DNA from 3 places in the Dactylosporangium sp. NPDC049140 genome. Region 2 is predicted to be linked to each of the others. Evidence: riboswitches for the same ligand, from Rfam matches in the RefSeq annotation. Region 2 holds a riboswitch; each other region holds the start of a gene.
What was found. A riboswitch is a leader RNA that binds a small molecule or an ion and turns the genes downstream of it on or off. The one in region 2 is predicted to bind cyclic di-AMP.

Region 1: another riboswitch for cyclic di-AMP. It lies ahead of AB0B76_RS27005 (C39 family peptidase); the one in region 2 lies ahead of AB0B76_RS00725 (hypothetical protein).
Region 3: another riboswitch for cyclic di-AMP. It lies ahead of AB0B76_RS15290 (hypothetical protein); the one in region 2 lies ahead of AB0B76_RS00725 (hypothetical protein).

Annotation. Positions count from the first base shown of each region.
Region 1 is NZ_JBEZDS010000017.1:171,068-175,670, reverse strand. It holds gene AB0B76_RS27010 (cytochrome P450) at 156-1,514, opposite strand; cyclic di-AMP (ydaO/yuaA leader) riboswitch at 1,746-1,893, shown strand; gene AB0B76_RS27005 (C39 family peptidase) at 1,897-2,625, shown strand; gene AB0B76_RS27000 (NAD-binding protein) at 2,701-4,603, opposite strand, start outside.
Region 2 is NZ_JBEZDS010000001.1:162,661-167,263, reverse strand. It holds gene AB0B76_RS00730 (protein kinase) at 1-631, opposite strand, end outside; cyclic di-AMP (ydaO/yuaA leader) riboswitch at 991-1,134, shown strand; gene AB0B76_RS00725 (hypothetical protein) at 1,436-2,251, shown strand; gene AB0B76_RS00720 (FAD-binding oxidoreductase) at 2,329-3,762, opposite strand; gene AB0B76_RS00715 (sulfite exporter TauE/SafE family protein) at 4,141-4,603, opposite strand, start outside.
Region 3 is NZ_JBEZDS010000008.1:17,660-22,262, forward strand. It holds gene AB0B76_RS15280 (hypothetical protein) at 1-484, shown strand, start outside; gene AB0B76_RS15285 (glycoside hydrolase family 19 protein) at 588-1,694, opposite strand; cyclic di-AMP (ydaO/yuaA leader) riboswitch at 1,942-2,088, shown strand; gene AB0B76_RS15290 (hypothetical protein) at 2,098-3,120, shown strand; gene AB0B76_RS15295 (hypothetical protein) at 3,147-3,359, shown strand; gene AB0B76_RS15300 (phosphatase domain-containing protein) at 3,365-4,450, opposite strand; gene AB0B76_RS15305 (hypothetical protein) at 4,601-4,603, shown strand, end outside.

The DNA of each region.
Region 1 (4,603 bases), on a different contig from region 2:
GGCCGTCGCCACCGTGGCCAGTCTTCGCATGAGGCCTCCTGCCGACGCGTACGACCGATTCTCCGACGGCGCCCGGGTCCGCGGCTCGGTTGAACGGCTCGCGTGGCGGCCGACTCGGGCCACCCGTTCCGTGAGGCGAAACCGCCCGGCAGCGCCTAGTTCCGGAACAGGGCGATCGGCTGCCCGTCCTTGGGGAACGGCAACGAGTGGTGGTCCAGCGGCGCGACGTAGCCGGGGTCGACGCTCCAGTGGTACCCGCGCAGCAGCCGGTGCATGATCGCCTTGACCTCCAGGCCGGCGAAGTACAGGCCGATGCACTTGTGCACGCCGCCACCGAAGGGCTCCCACGCGAAGCGGTGCGAGCGGTCCTCGCGGCGCTCGGGCGCGAAGCGCTCGGGGTCGAACGCCGCCGGGTTGCTCCAGTAGTCGTCCATCAGGTGGGTGAACTGGAGGCCGAGCATGCAGAGCGTGCGCGCCGGGATGCGGACGCCCTGCACGACGGTGTCCTTGACGGTATAGCGGACCAGCACCGGCACCGGTGCGCGCAGGCGCAGGGCCTCGCGCATGACCAGGTCGATCGAGACGAGCGACTCCAGTTCGGCCATCTCCGGCGCCGGTCCGAGGGCCAGCGCCTCGGCCCGGCAGCGCTCCTGCCAGGCCGGGTGCTGCCCGAGGTACTGCAACATCGTGGAAATGGTGATGGTCGACGTGTCGTGGGCCGCCATCATCAGGAAGATCATGTGGTTGACGACGTCGTCGTCGCAGAAGCGGTCGCCGTCCTCGGTCTCGATGTGACAGAGCACCGAGAAGATGTCGTCGGTCGCCTCGGCCCGCTTGACGGGCAGGTACCCCCGCAGGAACTGCTCGAGCACCTTCCGGCCGCGGTACGCCCGGCCCCAGCGCGTGAACGGCACGTCGGCCCGGACGATTCCGGCGGCGGCCTGCACGCAGGCGATGAACGCCCGGTTGACCCGCTCCATCTCGGCCGGGCCGGTGTTGCGGGCCCCACCCATGAACAGATCGGCGGCGATGTCGAGGGTCAGTTGCTTGAGGCGACGGTACGCCCGGAACTCCCGCCCGGCCTCCCAGTTCGCCATGCCATGCTCGACGGCGGGGTGCAGCCGGCGGGTGTAGCCGTCCAGCCGCCGCCGGGTGAACGCCTCCTGCATGATCCGCCGATGCCCGCGGTGCTCGTCGAAGTCGATGAGCATCAGGCCGCGGTGGAAGAACGGTCCCACCAGCTGCGACCAGGCCGGCTCGTTGGCGAACGCCTTGTCCCGGTTCTGCAGCGCCTCGCCGCAGGCGTCCGGGCCGAGCAGCAACACCGTGTCCTGGCCGAGCAGGTACGACGGCGCGACCGGGCCGTAGTGCTCCCAGTGGCGCCGGTAGAGCCGGATCGGGTCGCGCTGGTAGTCGAAGATCTGGCCGAGCCAGGGCAGGCCGCGGTCCTCGCGGCGCAGCTCCGCCAGCGGACGGGGGCCGGCGGTGGGCGGCTCCGTAGGCCGGGCCGTCATGGCTCACCTCGCGATGGCATCCTCGTTCCACCCAGCCTGATTCCGGGCGGCCATCGTGTCAACCACCATGTCCGCCCCCGGGCCTGGACGTCGGACTGTCAAGGGTGTCCGCCGTCGAAGGCCTGCATTTGTAGGAGGGGTGGGGTGGGGCGGACGGGGTGGGCCGGTGGATGTACCGACCAGTAATGTCCACGTGTCTGAGCTGGTCGTTTGCCATCGCCAGATGGCGCCGGCCCGGACCCGTCGAGTCGCATCGTTGCGAGCCGGGGACCCAAGCAGTCCCGGGGTGAATCCGTCGGCCTCCTCACGTAGGTCGTGGTAGGGCGTGCTTCCCGCCCGAATCCGTCAGCTAACCCGGTAGACGGCATCGGAAGGAGCCTTGATGCACCAACGCTTCACCGCGCTGTTTCGCCGCCCGATCCCCGCACTGCTCGGGACCGCCTCGCTGGTGGTGGTCTCCGTGGCGACCGCGGCACTGCTCAACGGGGGCGCCGCGCCGGCCGACGCGCACCCCGTCGGCACCGCGGCGCTGAGCACCGCGACGCCCGTACAGCCGGAGGCGACCACGCCGCCGGCCCCCGACCTGCTGGACACCGCGCCGGCCGAGAACACGGTCAACTTCGACTTCCAGTTCCAGCCCAACTTCTACTACTGCGGCCCGGCCTCGACCCGCATCGCGCTGACGTCGGTGGGCGCCGACCTGTCGCAGAACGACGTCGCCGCTCGCCTCGGCACCACGGTGAACGGCACCAACTCGGTCGCCGACGTGACCAGGGCAATGAACGGCGTTCTGGGCAAGGAGGTGTACCAGGCCCGCTTCATCGCTGGCCAGCGGGCCTCGGCCGGCGAGGCGCGCGAACTGCAGTACGACGCCGTCCGTGCGCTGAGCACCGGCCGGGCCCTGGTCGCCAACATCGTGGGCGGCGCCACCGACCAGGCCGGCACCTACCACGAGTTCCCCGGCGGACACTACATCTCCCTGGTCGGCTACCGCGACCACGGCCGCGCCGTGCTCATCGCCGACCCGTCGGGCATGTTCGGCCCGCGCACGTACTGGATGTCCACGGACGCCCTGGCCAACTGGGCGGCGGCGCGCGGCTACGTGGCCTGAACCACCTCCGTGAGCGGCGGCAACGTTTCGGGGAGCATTGTTGCCGCCCTCACGGTCGGGCCAGGTCGGGCCCGTTCAGTCCTTGGCCAGGACGATCACACGGTCGTCCGGGGCGAACGTCACGCTCGCCGCCTTGTCCGGGTTGAGCACGATCCCGTACGCGGGCGCGGCCTGCGCGTTCGCGGCCAGCCGGTAGCCGACCGCCGACTCGCCGCGCAGGCGGGCCGCCTCCAGCACCGTCTGGAAGTTGAGCGGGTGGCCGGCGCGGACGTACAGCTCGGCGGGCTTCAGGTAGATCTCGCTGCCGCCGGCGTCGAACAGCCGGCCGAACACGTCGGCGAGGTGCGGGTTCTCCGAGACCTGGGTCGTCATCAGGCTCAGCAGCTTGTCGCTGACGATGAAGTCGTCGGCCTGGGTGACCTGGGCCAGCTGGCGGTTGCGGTCGTCGCCCATCTCGCTGACGATCGAGAACTTCCCGTCGAGCTTCTGCTCCATGTCGCGCAGGTGCAGCAGCGTCACGAGGGTCCGCGAGTCGGCGACCTGCCGGTCGACGTCGTCGTAGCACAGCGCGATGACGTGGTCGAAGTCGTCGATGCCGAGCGCCTCGAGCACGGCCCGGTCGGCGCTGTCGTCCTCGGTGAGGCTCAGCGACAGGTTCCGCACCTCGGCCGCGAGCCGCTTCAGGCTCAGCGACACGTCGTGGTGCCGCGCCACGACGACGACCTCGGAGCCGGCCGTCAGATACTGGTCGAGCTGCTCGACGACCCCGACGGCCCGCTGGTTCCAGCCGAGGATCAGGGCCCGCTTCGGCGCCGGCACGGGGTCGGGGCCGGCCACGATCAGCTCATGGTGGATCGGCGCGGGCGGCGCCATCACGACGGTGTCGTCGTCGGCGGAGATGGCGAGCAGGTGGTCGCCGTCGGCGATGCGGTAGTCGCTCGGCGGGTTCAGCAGCACGGTCCCGTTGCCCTGGCGCACGCCGAAGATCGCCGACGTGCGGTACGAGTGCAGCGCGGCGGAGTACGGCTGCCCGGCCAGGCTCGGCTCGTGCCGCACGTAGATCTCGTCACCGCCGAAGTCCAGCAGGTCGGTGTAGACGACGGACAGCCCCGACTGCAGGCACGTCTGGACGATCAGGCGGGCGGCCACGCTGGTGGCGTCGATGAGGTACGCGGCCGGACCGCCGGCCAGGCGCGCGGCGGGCATGTTCGACTGGTCGGCGACGCTGCCGACGATCGTGCACCGGTTCTCGGCCTTCGTGACGGACAGCAGCATCTTGACGAGGTGCGCGTCGCGGTCGTGCCCCGAGCCGGTGAGGATGATGACGGACCGGGCCTCGGCGATGTTCACCAGCGTGATGTCGTCCGGGTCGAGCGGGTCGCCGGTGCGGCACACGACGCTCGTGCTGCGCAGGTCGCCGACCTTCGCCCGGATCTCGTCCTCCATCTCGACCTTGTCCTTGTCGGCGAGTACGGCCACACAGGCTCGTCGCTTGTTGCCGTTGGCCTCGACGAGCTCGCCGATGACCGTGAACACCTGGTCGGACCAGCCGAGGATCACCGTGTGACCGGTCTCGAGCACGATCGAGCGGCCCTTGCGCAGCTCCTGCAGCTTGGCGTCGAGGCCGGTGGTCAGCACGCCGATGAACGCCGTGACGATGAAGATGCCGCCGATGGTGATGAGGAACGCGACGGCCACGAACTCCCAGTGCCCGCCGGTGTCCCCGGCAACGTCACCGGGGTCGAGCGCATGCAGCACGGCCTGCCACACCGACGCGAAGAACCCGCGGGGCTCGCCGTCCGCCGGGTTGGGGTCGACCAGCCACACCAGGAGCCCGCCGGCGAGCACCACCGCCACGGAGGCCAGGCCCAGCCAAGCGACGAGGGCCGACGTCCCCTTCGACATCGTCCGGTCGAACCAGTATCTGAAACGGCGACGCAGCGTGGCGGCGGCCATGAGCACCTCGGCGGGCTGGAAA
Region 2 (4,603 bases):
TGAACGGCGGGCGGCCGGTGAGCATCGCGTACAGCACGCAGCCCAGCGCGTACAGGTCGGTCCGGGCGTCCACGGGCTCGCCGAGGACCTGTTCCGGCGCCATGTACGAGCTGGTGCCGAGCACGGTGGCGGGGGCGGTCAGCGAGGTCTGCGCCCGGTCGGTGATGCGGGCGATGCCGAAGTCACAGACCTTCACCTGGCCCTCGTCGCCGATGAGGATGTTGGCCGGCTTCACGTCCCGGTGTACCACCCCGGCGTCGTGCGCGGCCGCCAAGGCGTCGCACACCTGCTCGGCGATGCGCACCGCACGCCGCGGATCCAGTGGGCCCGCGGCCAGCTCGTCGGCGAGGCTGTGCCCCTGGACCAGTTCCATCACGAGGTACGGCGTACGGTCGTCGACCCCCACGTCGTACACGGCCACGATGTTCGGGTGCGACAGCCGCGCAGCGGTGTGCGCCTCGCGCTCGAACCGCTCCGGCAGCGACGGATCGGCGCCGCCCTCGTCGTGCAGCATCTTCACGGCCACGGATCGGCCCAGGCGCCCGTCGACGGCCAGCCACACCTCGGCCATGCCGCCCCGGCCGATGACCGATCGCAGCTCGTACCGGCCGTTCAGCAGACGCCCTACCATCGCGCTCAACCATGACACAACCGCCCGGCTCAACCCACGGCGACGTCACGGTACGTCATGGTGGCAGACCGCTCGGTGTCCATCTGCCTCGGCGTCGCGGGCCCACAGTGCCGCGGTCTTGGACCTGCGGCGTATCGGTCGCGGCTGGGTCAAGGACGCCGAGGCCCCGAAGACGCCCGGCGGTAGGCGCATCGTCCTCACCGGCCACCTGCGCCACAGCGAGATCGTCGCGGCAAGCGGCAGAAGGCCCGGCTGCCGTGCGCACCTTGGCAGTTCCGTTTGGGGCTTCACCTGCGGTTATGCAGCCGATATGGTCTTGGGGTCCGCTGCGCCTGGCCGTCTCCGTTCGAGGTGACGACGCGGCGGGCCCGCCGAGTCGTGCTCGCACGAGCCGGGGAACCAAGCACAACTGGGGTGAATCCAAGCGGCCACGCGCCGCGAGGTAGGGCAATCCTCCCGCCCGAATCCGTCAGCTAACTCGGTAGGCGGCATCGGAAGGAGCATCGCGTGCAGACCCTCGCATGTCGCTATACCTCGACCCGCGGCCCCGGAGGCCGGCCGGCACAGCAAAGACGCCGTCTGGTCCGATAACCGTTCCGGCGCGCGTACCGGTCACACCCGCCTGCCCGGCACACCTCCCAACCGTCCCCTGTGGACGGTCGATGGCCCGTGCCCTCGCTCGTGCCGGCCGGAACTCCGGCGCCGCCGTCCGCCGCCCAGCAGCAGGCGCGTGCTGAGCAAGTCTGTCGAGGTAGTTCGTGAAGTACCGCTATCAGCACTGTCCGCCGGTCGTGAGGTCGCCTCATGCCGCCCGATGACACCGACGGGCAGCGACGCGCCGTGCCGCGCCGGCACCTCGCCCGTCACCGGCACCGCTACCGTCGCGGCCGCCACTCGGTGGCCCGCAAGGGGATCGGCGTGTCCTCGGCCGCGGTCATCGTCGCGTTCTCGGCGATCGGTGCGCTGTTCGTATCTGCATCGCCGGTCGACAGACCGGCCACCGTGGTCCAGGTCGACGCCGTGCAGCGGGGCGACAGCGGGCGGGCGGCGTACGCCGAGAACCGAGCATCCCGTGGCGGCGGGCGCACGGGCGACCAGCCGGCGGCTTCGGCTGGCGCGCAACCGAGTCAGTCGCCGGCGCCGAGCGCGACCGCCGCCGCACCGTCAACGGCCGCGCCATCGCCGACCGTCCACACTCCCGTAGGCGGGCTGACCCAGGCGGAGATGAACAACGCCGTTACGATCATCCAGGTCGGGCAGCAGTTGAACCTGCCGCAGCGCGCATTCGTCGTCGCGATCGCCACCGCGCTGCAGGAAAGCCATCTGCACAACCTCGCGAACTCCAACGTTCCGGAGTCGCTCAAACTCCCCAACGAGGGAGTCGGAAGCGACCACGACTCGGTCGGCCTGTTCCAGCAGCGGCCGAACTGGGGCACCGTCGCCCAGCTTATGAATCCGGCCGAGGCGGCACGCCGCTTCTACGCGGCGCTGGTGCAGGTCCAAGGCTGGGAACAGATGGCCGTCACGGTGGCGGCACAGACCGTGCAGGTATCGGCGTTTCCGGACGCCTACGCCCAATGGCAGGCCCTCGCCGGGCAGATCGTGAGCGCTGTCGCGTAGCGCGTGCCCCGCCGGGGCGCTGCGCAACGACATCCCCTCAGCCAAGTACAGCCGGCGGAGTTCCGCCCAGTCTTTTGTCAGCCGGTCGGCCGGATGTTGTTGTTGAGCCGGAAACGGTTGCCGGGATCGAAGTCCCGCTTGACCCGAGCCAGCCGGTTGAGATTCTCGCCGAACGCCGCGCGCCTGCTCGCGCTGTCCAGGTCCGGGTCGCCGTTGAAGTTGAGGTAAATGCCAGCCGCCGAGGGCAGGCCATTCACCTCGTTGAAGGCATCCCGCACCCACCGTACGTCGGCCTCGGTGTCGGCGGCGTCGGTCCAGTTGCCGTCGATGCTCACGATGTACGCCGCGCTCCTGTCGCCGAAGGCGGTGTCATGGATCCCCGGCCGCTGCACGGCGCCCCCCATCTGCGGCACGTGGACCATGGTGCGAGGATGCGGCCGCTCAAGTCCTCGGCGCAGCACCACCTCGAGCACGTCGTCGCCGAGCTCGCGGACGCCCACCGACTTCCAATAGCTGAGCAGCTGCCCCTTCGGGAACATCCAGTCCAAGAGCCGCTGTACGTCCCGGAACGGCATAGGCCCGCTGAGATCGGCGAGTGGCGTACCGAATTCGCCGATCGGTCTGAGGATCTTCATGGCTTCGTCGGGCGGACCCGCGTACACGGCCGCGGCGATGAATACGTCCCGGTCGTGCACCTCCGGCGGTAGCAGCGGCGAGGCCGGCATCGACCAGAACATGGCCCGGCCGGTGACCTCGTCCGGCAGGCCGGTTGTCCAGGCCCGCCAGGCCGGCAGGATCTCCTCAGCATCGGCCGCGGCGTACATCGCCAACCCGAACATGACGGTCGGTCCGACCGGATGCGCATGGAACTCGAAGGCGGTGACAACGCCGAAGTTGCCGCCGCCGCCGCGAAGTGCCCAGAAGAGCTCCTCGTGCTCGGTCCCGCTGGCCCGAAGGAGCGCACCGTCGGCCGTGACGATCTCGGCGGCGGCGAGGTTGTCGCAGCTGAGGCCGTACTTGCGCTGCAACCAGCCGAGTCCACCGCCCAGCGTCAGGCCGGCGACACCGGTCGTCGACACGACGCCGCCGGGAACGGCCAGGCCGAACACCTGGGTCTCCCGGTCGACGTCTCCCCAGGTCGCCCCGCCCTGGACGCGAACGAGCCGTTCGGCGGGGTTCACCCAGACACCCCGCATCGCCGAGAGGTCGATCATCATGGCCTCGTCGCAGGCGCTGTGCCCCGCGATCCCGTGGCCACCGCCTCGCACGGCGACCAGCAGATCGCGTTCGCCCGCGAGGTTCACCGCGTCGATCACGTCCGCCGCTCCCGAGCACCGGGCGATGAGCCCGGGGCGCCGTTTGAACATGCCGTTGTGCACGACACGACTCTCGTCATACCCGGGATCATCCGGTGTGATGAGCCGACCCTGGAAGGCCGCGCGAAGTGCATCGAGCCGCTTGTCGGTGACGGCCGTTTCGCCACCGTTGAGCCTGCGGAGTCGCACCGTCATCGCTGAACCATCACCCGCAATCCGGGCCCTAAACGACCGGGCCCGGGTGACCGCCGTCCCCGCGAGCGTCGCGGCCGGCATCGGCGCCCACGATGTTCGTGCCGCCGACGCCGGCGGCCATCGAGACGACGCTGTGTCGCCGGAAATCCACAGTGGATTCGGCTGTGTTCGCCGCGTGCGACCGGGACGCCTGTACGGCCACCCGAATCCTCGGCAGCGGATGTTCGATCATGGGCGGGTTGATCGAAGTCGTCCCGTGGTCGTCCGGGCGACTGTCCGGGCGACCGGCACACGACTTCGATCACGACGGCGCGGCGAGCGCCGGGTGCCGGGATCTCACGCCGACAACCACACATCCCGGCCCCTCGTTACCTGGAGTCAGGCCGCGGCCGGATTGACGACCGCTTGGATGGCGACGAACGCGGCAACGGCAAACACGAGGTAGGCGAACCCGCGCTGCAACCTGCGGGTCGGCAGACGGTTGGCGATCCGAGCGGCGGCCAGAGAGCCTGTGATGGCGGCGGCGATGAATGCCGCGGTGATGCCGTAGTCGATGGGGGCCTCGCCGGCGTGGGCGGCGAAGCCGGCGGCTGAGTTGATGACGATGATGAGCAGTGAGGTGGCTACGGCGGTGGGCATGGTCAGCCCGAGCAGCAGGATGAGGGCGGGGATGATGAGGAAGCCGCCGCCGACGCCGAACAGACCGGTGAGGAAGCCGACGGCGAGCCCGGCGGCGATGGATTTGGGTAGACAGCCGCGCCAGTTGATGCCGCCGCCGGGCAGGGCGCAGTCGCCGCCGGAGTCGTCGGTGTCGCGCAGCATCCGTAGTCCGGCGGTGATC
Region 3 (4,603 bases), on a different contig from region 2:
CTGGCTCATCGACGCCGGGGACACGACCTCCGGCCGGATGACCCGGTTCTACGTCGTGACCACGTACGTCATCGCGCTCATCGTCAGCTACCACGTCGGCGCGACGGCTATCGAGTACCTCGACGATCTTCGCCGGACGTCGAGTGTGCCGGGGTGGCTGGTGGCGGTCGCGGCGGTCTACCGGTGGGTGATGCTCGTCGCCGTTCTCCTGGTGGGCGCGTGGCCCCGGTTCCGGCGACGGTGGGGGACGCTCGTGACGTCCACCGCCTACGCGTACGTCGCCTGCGTGGTGCTGGCGCTCTACGGCGCCGGTGGCGCATCGGGCAGCGCTCAGGACTGGACGCATCCGTCGGCCGCGCTGATCGCCGGTAACACGGTCCTCGCGCTGGCGTTCCCGGCGCTCGCCGTTCTGGCCCAGGTCGTCACGCTGCCGTCCCGCGTGCTGGCGGTCGTGGAGGAGAAGGAGCCGGAGCGCCGCACCTGACCGCCCGGCGTCGGTCCGCAAATGAAGGAGGGCCTGAACGACCCGGCGGCGGCCCCCCACACCCCAGGGAGGGCCGCCGCCAGGTTCGGAAGGAAGCGCTGAATCAGCAGGACAGGGAGCCGGCCCCCACGCCCGTGCCCAGGATCGACACGAAGCGCTGGTACGCCGACACGCGGCTCTGCACCTGTGCCGGGTTGCGGCCGCCGCACTCCAGGCTGCCGTTGATGCTCCGGATCGTCTCGCCGAAGCCGGCGCCGTTGACGATGGCGTTGTGCGGGGTCATGGTGCCCGGGCCGCTCTGGGTGTTCCAGTACCAGAGGGCGGTCTTCCAGGCCACGGCCGAGTCGGTCTGCACGAGGTTCGGGTTGTGCAGCAGGTCGATGCCCAGCGCGTCGCCCGCGGCCTTGTAGTTGAAGTTCCACGACAGCTGGATCGGGCCGCGGCCGTAGTACGCGGACTGGCCGGCCGGGCAGCCGTAGGACTGGCTCGTGTCGCAGTAGTGCGGGTAGTTGGCGGTGTTCTGCTCCACCACGTACACCAGGCCGCCCGTCTCGTGGTTCACGTTCGCCAGGAACGCGGCCGCTTCCTGCTTGCGCACGTCGTCCGAGCCGGTCTTCGCGAAGCCGGGGTACGCCGACAGCGCCGCCACCAAGCCCGAGTACGTGTAGAAGGAGTTCCGGCCCGGGAACATCTGGTTGAACTGCGCCTCGCTCACGACGAAGGAGCCGTTCGAGGGGGGAGGAGTCGTCCCACCAGTTCCACCACCGGTGCCGGTGCACGCGTACGGGTCCCAGTACCAGGTGCTGATCACCGGACTGTAGCCCGGGTTGTCATGTTCGGCGACGTAGAAGTTACCGTCCGTGAACTTCACGATGTCCCCGGTCGCGTAGTTGCGGCCCTGCACCCACGCCGGGAAGCTGCAGCCGCCCGCGGTGCCGGTCTGGGTCGGGGGCTGCGGGGTCGAGCCGCCGCACGAGCCCTGGTCCTGCCAGACGCCGGTCGTACCGGGGGGCGCCTCGTTCTGCGTCCACCACTTGGCGAGGAAGTTGTGGCCGTTGCGGGAGACCGTCGCGCCCCCGGTGTAGACCGCCGAGGCCTGCCAGGCGGGGCTGCAGGACGCGGCCGACGCGGGGAGCATGTTGAAGACCGCGACCACCCCGCCCACGACGGTCACCGCGGCCAGCATCGCCCACAGGCGCACTCTCGACACCGTTGATCACTCCTTACCCAGGTCGTCTGACCTGCCCATCCGACCAGGCGGAGGGGCGTGAAGGAGCGAACGTCATCTTTTTATGAAGAATATTTACGGTTGTCTTGAGGCATGCGGCCCGACGGTGATCTACGTCACTGCGGCGTGTCTTCAACTGGAAGAGGACAAACCGTCCGGTGCGCGAATTCGGCACCCTGGGTACAGTGACCCACGGTCACGTCCACGAGGGCACCGCCCCCGGTGCCGGGCGAGGCTGCCGCCTAATCGCCGCACTGTGGCGAGCCGGGGACCCACCGTAACGTTGGGGTGAATCCGCCCTTCTTCCGAAGGGTGGTAGGGGTCGTTCCGTCCCGAACCCGTCAGCTAACTCGGTCGGCGGCCGACGGAAGGAACAGCGAACAAGATGTCATTGCGACATCCCTACCGGCGCCTGATGGTCGCGCTGCTGGCGGCATTCGTGCTCGGGGGGCTCGCCGCCACGCCCGCCGCGGCCGAGCCCGGCGGTGACACCGGCGACGAGGGCTCGAGCGCGAACCCCACCCTGGGCTCCGTGCTCGAGGACAGCACCCGGGCCTGGTCCGAGGCGAAAGAGAAGTTCGACGCCTCGGTCAAGCGCCAGGGCGAGCTCACCGCGCAGCTGCAGGCGACCGAGGCCCAGCTCGCGACGGTGCAGGACCAGGTGGCCTCGATCGCCGTCGCGGCCTACCGCACCGGCCCGCTCACCACGTTCGCCGCGCTGATGGACTCCGGCAGTCCGGACGGCTTCGCCGAACGGGCCGGCACCATCAACCAGATCGCCCACCACAACGACAACCTGCTGCACCAGCTCAAGCAGCTCAAGGACAGCCAGGCCGCGCAGAAGAAGGCGCTCGAGGACGAGGTCGCCGCGCAGCAGCAGCAGGTCCAGACGATGGAGCAGAAGAAGAAGGACGCGGAGAACGCCCTGAAGCTGGCCGGCGGGCCGAGCAAGGGCTTCGTCACCGCCAACCTGCCGACCGCCGACCCGGTGCCCCGCACATCCACCGGCGCGCTGCCGAAGGAATCGTGCAGCGTCAAGGACCCCACGACGACCGGCTGCATCACCCCGCGCATGCTGCACGCGATGCAGGAGGCGCAGAAGGACAACTTCAAGCGGTTCGTGGCGTGCTTCCGCCCGAGCGGGCCGTACGAGCACCCCAAGGGCCGGGCCTGCGACTTCTCGGTACAGACGAAATCGGGATTCGGCGGCGTGGCCTCCGGTGACGACTTCGTCTACGGCAGCACGCTTGCCGCGTACTTCGTCAAGAACGCGAATGCGCTCGGCGTGATGTACGTGATCTGGTTCAAGGAGATCTGGACGCCCGCCGTCGGCTGGCACCATTACAGCGGCGTCGCCGGCGATCCCTCCAGCGACCACACGAACCACGTACACCTCTCGATCCTGTAATCCTCAAAGACGCGAGCGGCCGGCCGATGGGGCAACCGTCGACCGGCCGTTTCCGTGGCAAGGACGGCGCGGTCGACGTGGGCCCGACGGACATCCTCACCGACCTGCCGTACGCCCCCGGCGCCCACCTCGCCGCCGGCACCTGCCAGGTCCCGCACGACCAGTCCGAGCAGGTCCTGCACGAGCTGATCGAGAAGGTCGGCGCCCCGATGAGCTCGAGTGCGGGCCGCAAGGGCTAGAGGAGCTACAGGAGTTCCGTGTCGCGCAGCAGGCGCCACAGGCCGGCACCGTCCGGGGCGCCGAGCCAGCGCCAGTCGTGGGGCGGGAAGCGCCGCGGGTTGCCGGCCACGCCCGGGACCGCGCCGGCCAGCACCGCCTGCGTGGGCGAGAGGTGCCGGATCGCGACCGCCGCGATGCTGTCCGGGTGCTCCGCGGCGAACTCGGCGTAGATCTCCGGGTCGTGCTGGCCGTCGTCGCCGACGAGCAGCCAGCGGATGTCCGGGAACTCCTGGGCGAGCCGGGACAGCGAGGCCCGCTTGTGCGCCTGGCCGCTGCGGAAGAACCGGTCTGCCTGCGGCCCCCAGTCGGTGAGCAACAGCGGGCCGGCCGGGTACAGGTGCCGCGACAGGAACCGCGTGAGGGTCGCCGCCACGTTCCAGGCGCCGGTGGACAGGTAGAAGACGGGCGCGCCCGGGTTGGCGTTGACCAGCCGCTCGTACAGCACCGCCATCCCTGGTACCGATGCCCGGGCGTGCTCATCCAGCACGAAGGTGTTCCAGGCCGCCAGCAGCGGTCGCGGCAGCGTCGTGACCATTACCGTGTCGTCCACGTCGGAGACGATGCCGAGGCGGGTGGCGGCCGGGTCGATGATCCGGACCGGCGCCTCGACGGGGTCGCTGTCCTCGCACTGCAGCGTCACCGTGGCCCAGCCGGGGGCGAGGTCGGCCTCGACCACGAAGTCCACGAACCCGCCGCGGTCGCAGCGCACCTCGCAGGTCTGCCCGCCGGCCTGGATCCGCACGAGCGCGTTGCTGACCGACACCGCGGTGAACGAGCGCCAGCCGCGCAGCTTCTTGAGGCGCTTGCCGGGCTTCGGGTCGATGCGGGCCAGCAGCACCCGGCCGAGCACCCGGACCCAGCCGGGCCTGGTCTCGGTCGCGGCGGAGCCGTAGCCGGTGTAGGCGGTGACCGCGACGCTCCAGCCCCGCCGGCGCAGCCGCCGCTCCAGCACGGCGTGGAAGGCGTCCTCGATGCGCGCCGCCCGGTGCAGCGGCAGAGGCGCGCTGCTCGGAGAGCTCGGGGTCAGGGACACCGCCCCACCCTGCCACAGCCCTGCCACCGGTGCACCCTGCTAGCCGATCAACTCAACGTGACCAACAGACGACGGTGGCATGAAACCGTGAGCCCGAACCGGCGGGGCACTTCTAACGTGAATGTCATCGAGGAAACATGAAGGTACGAGGCGCACAGGAGGTGCGAGATG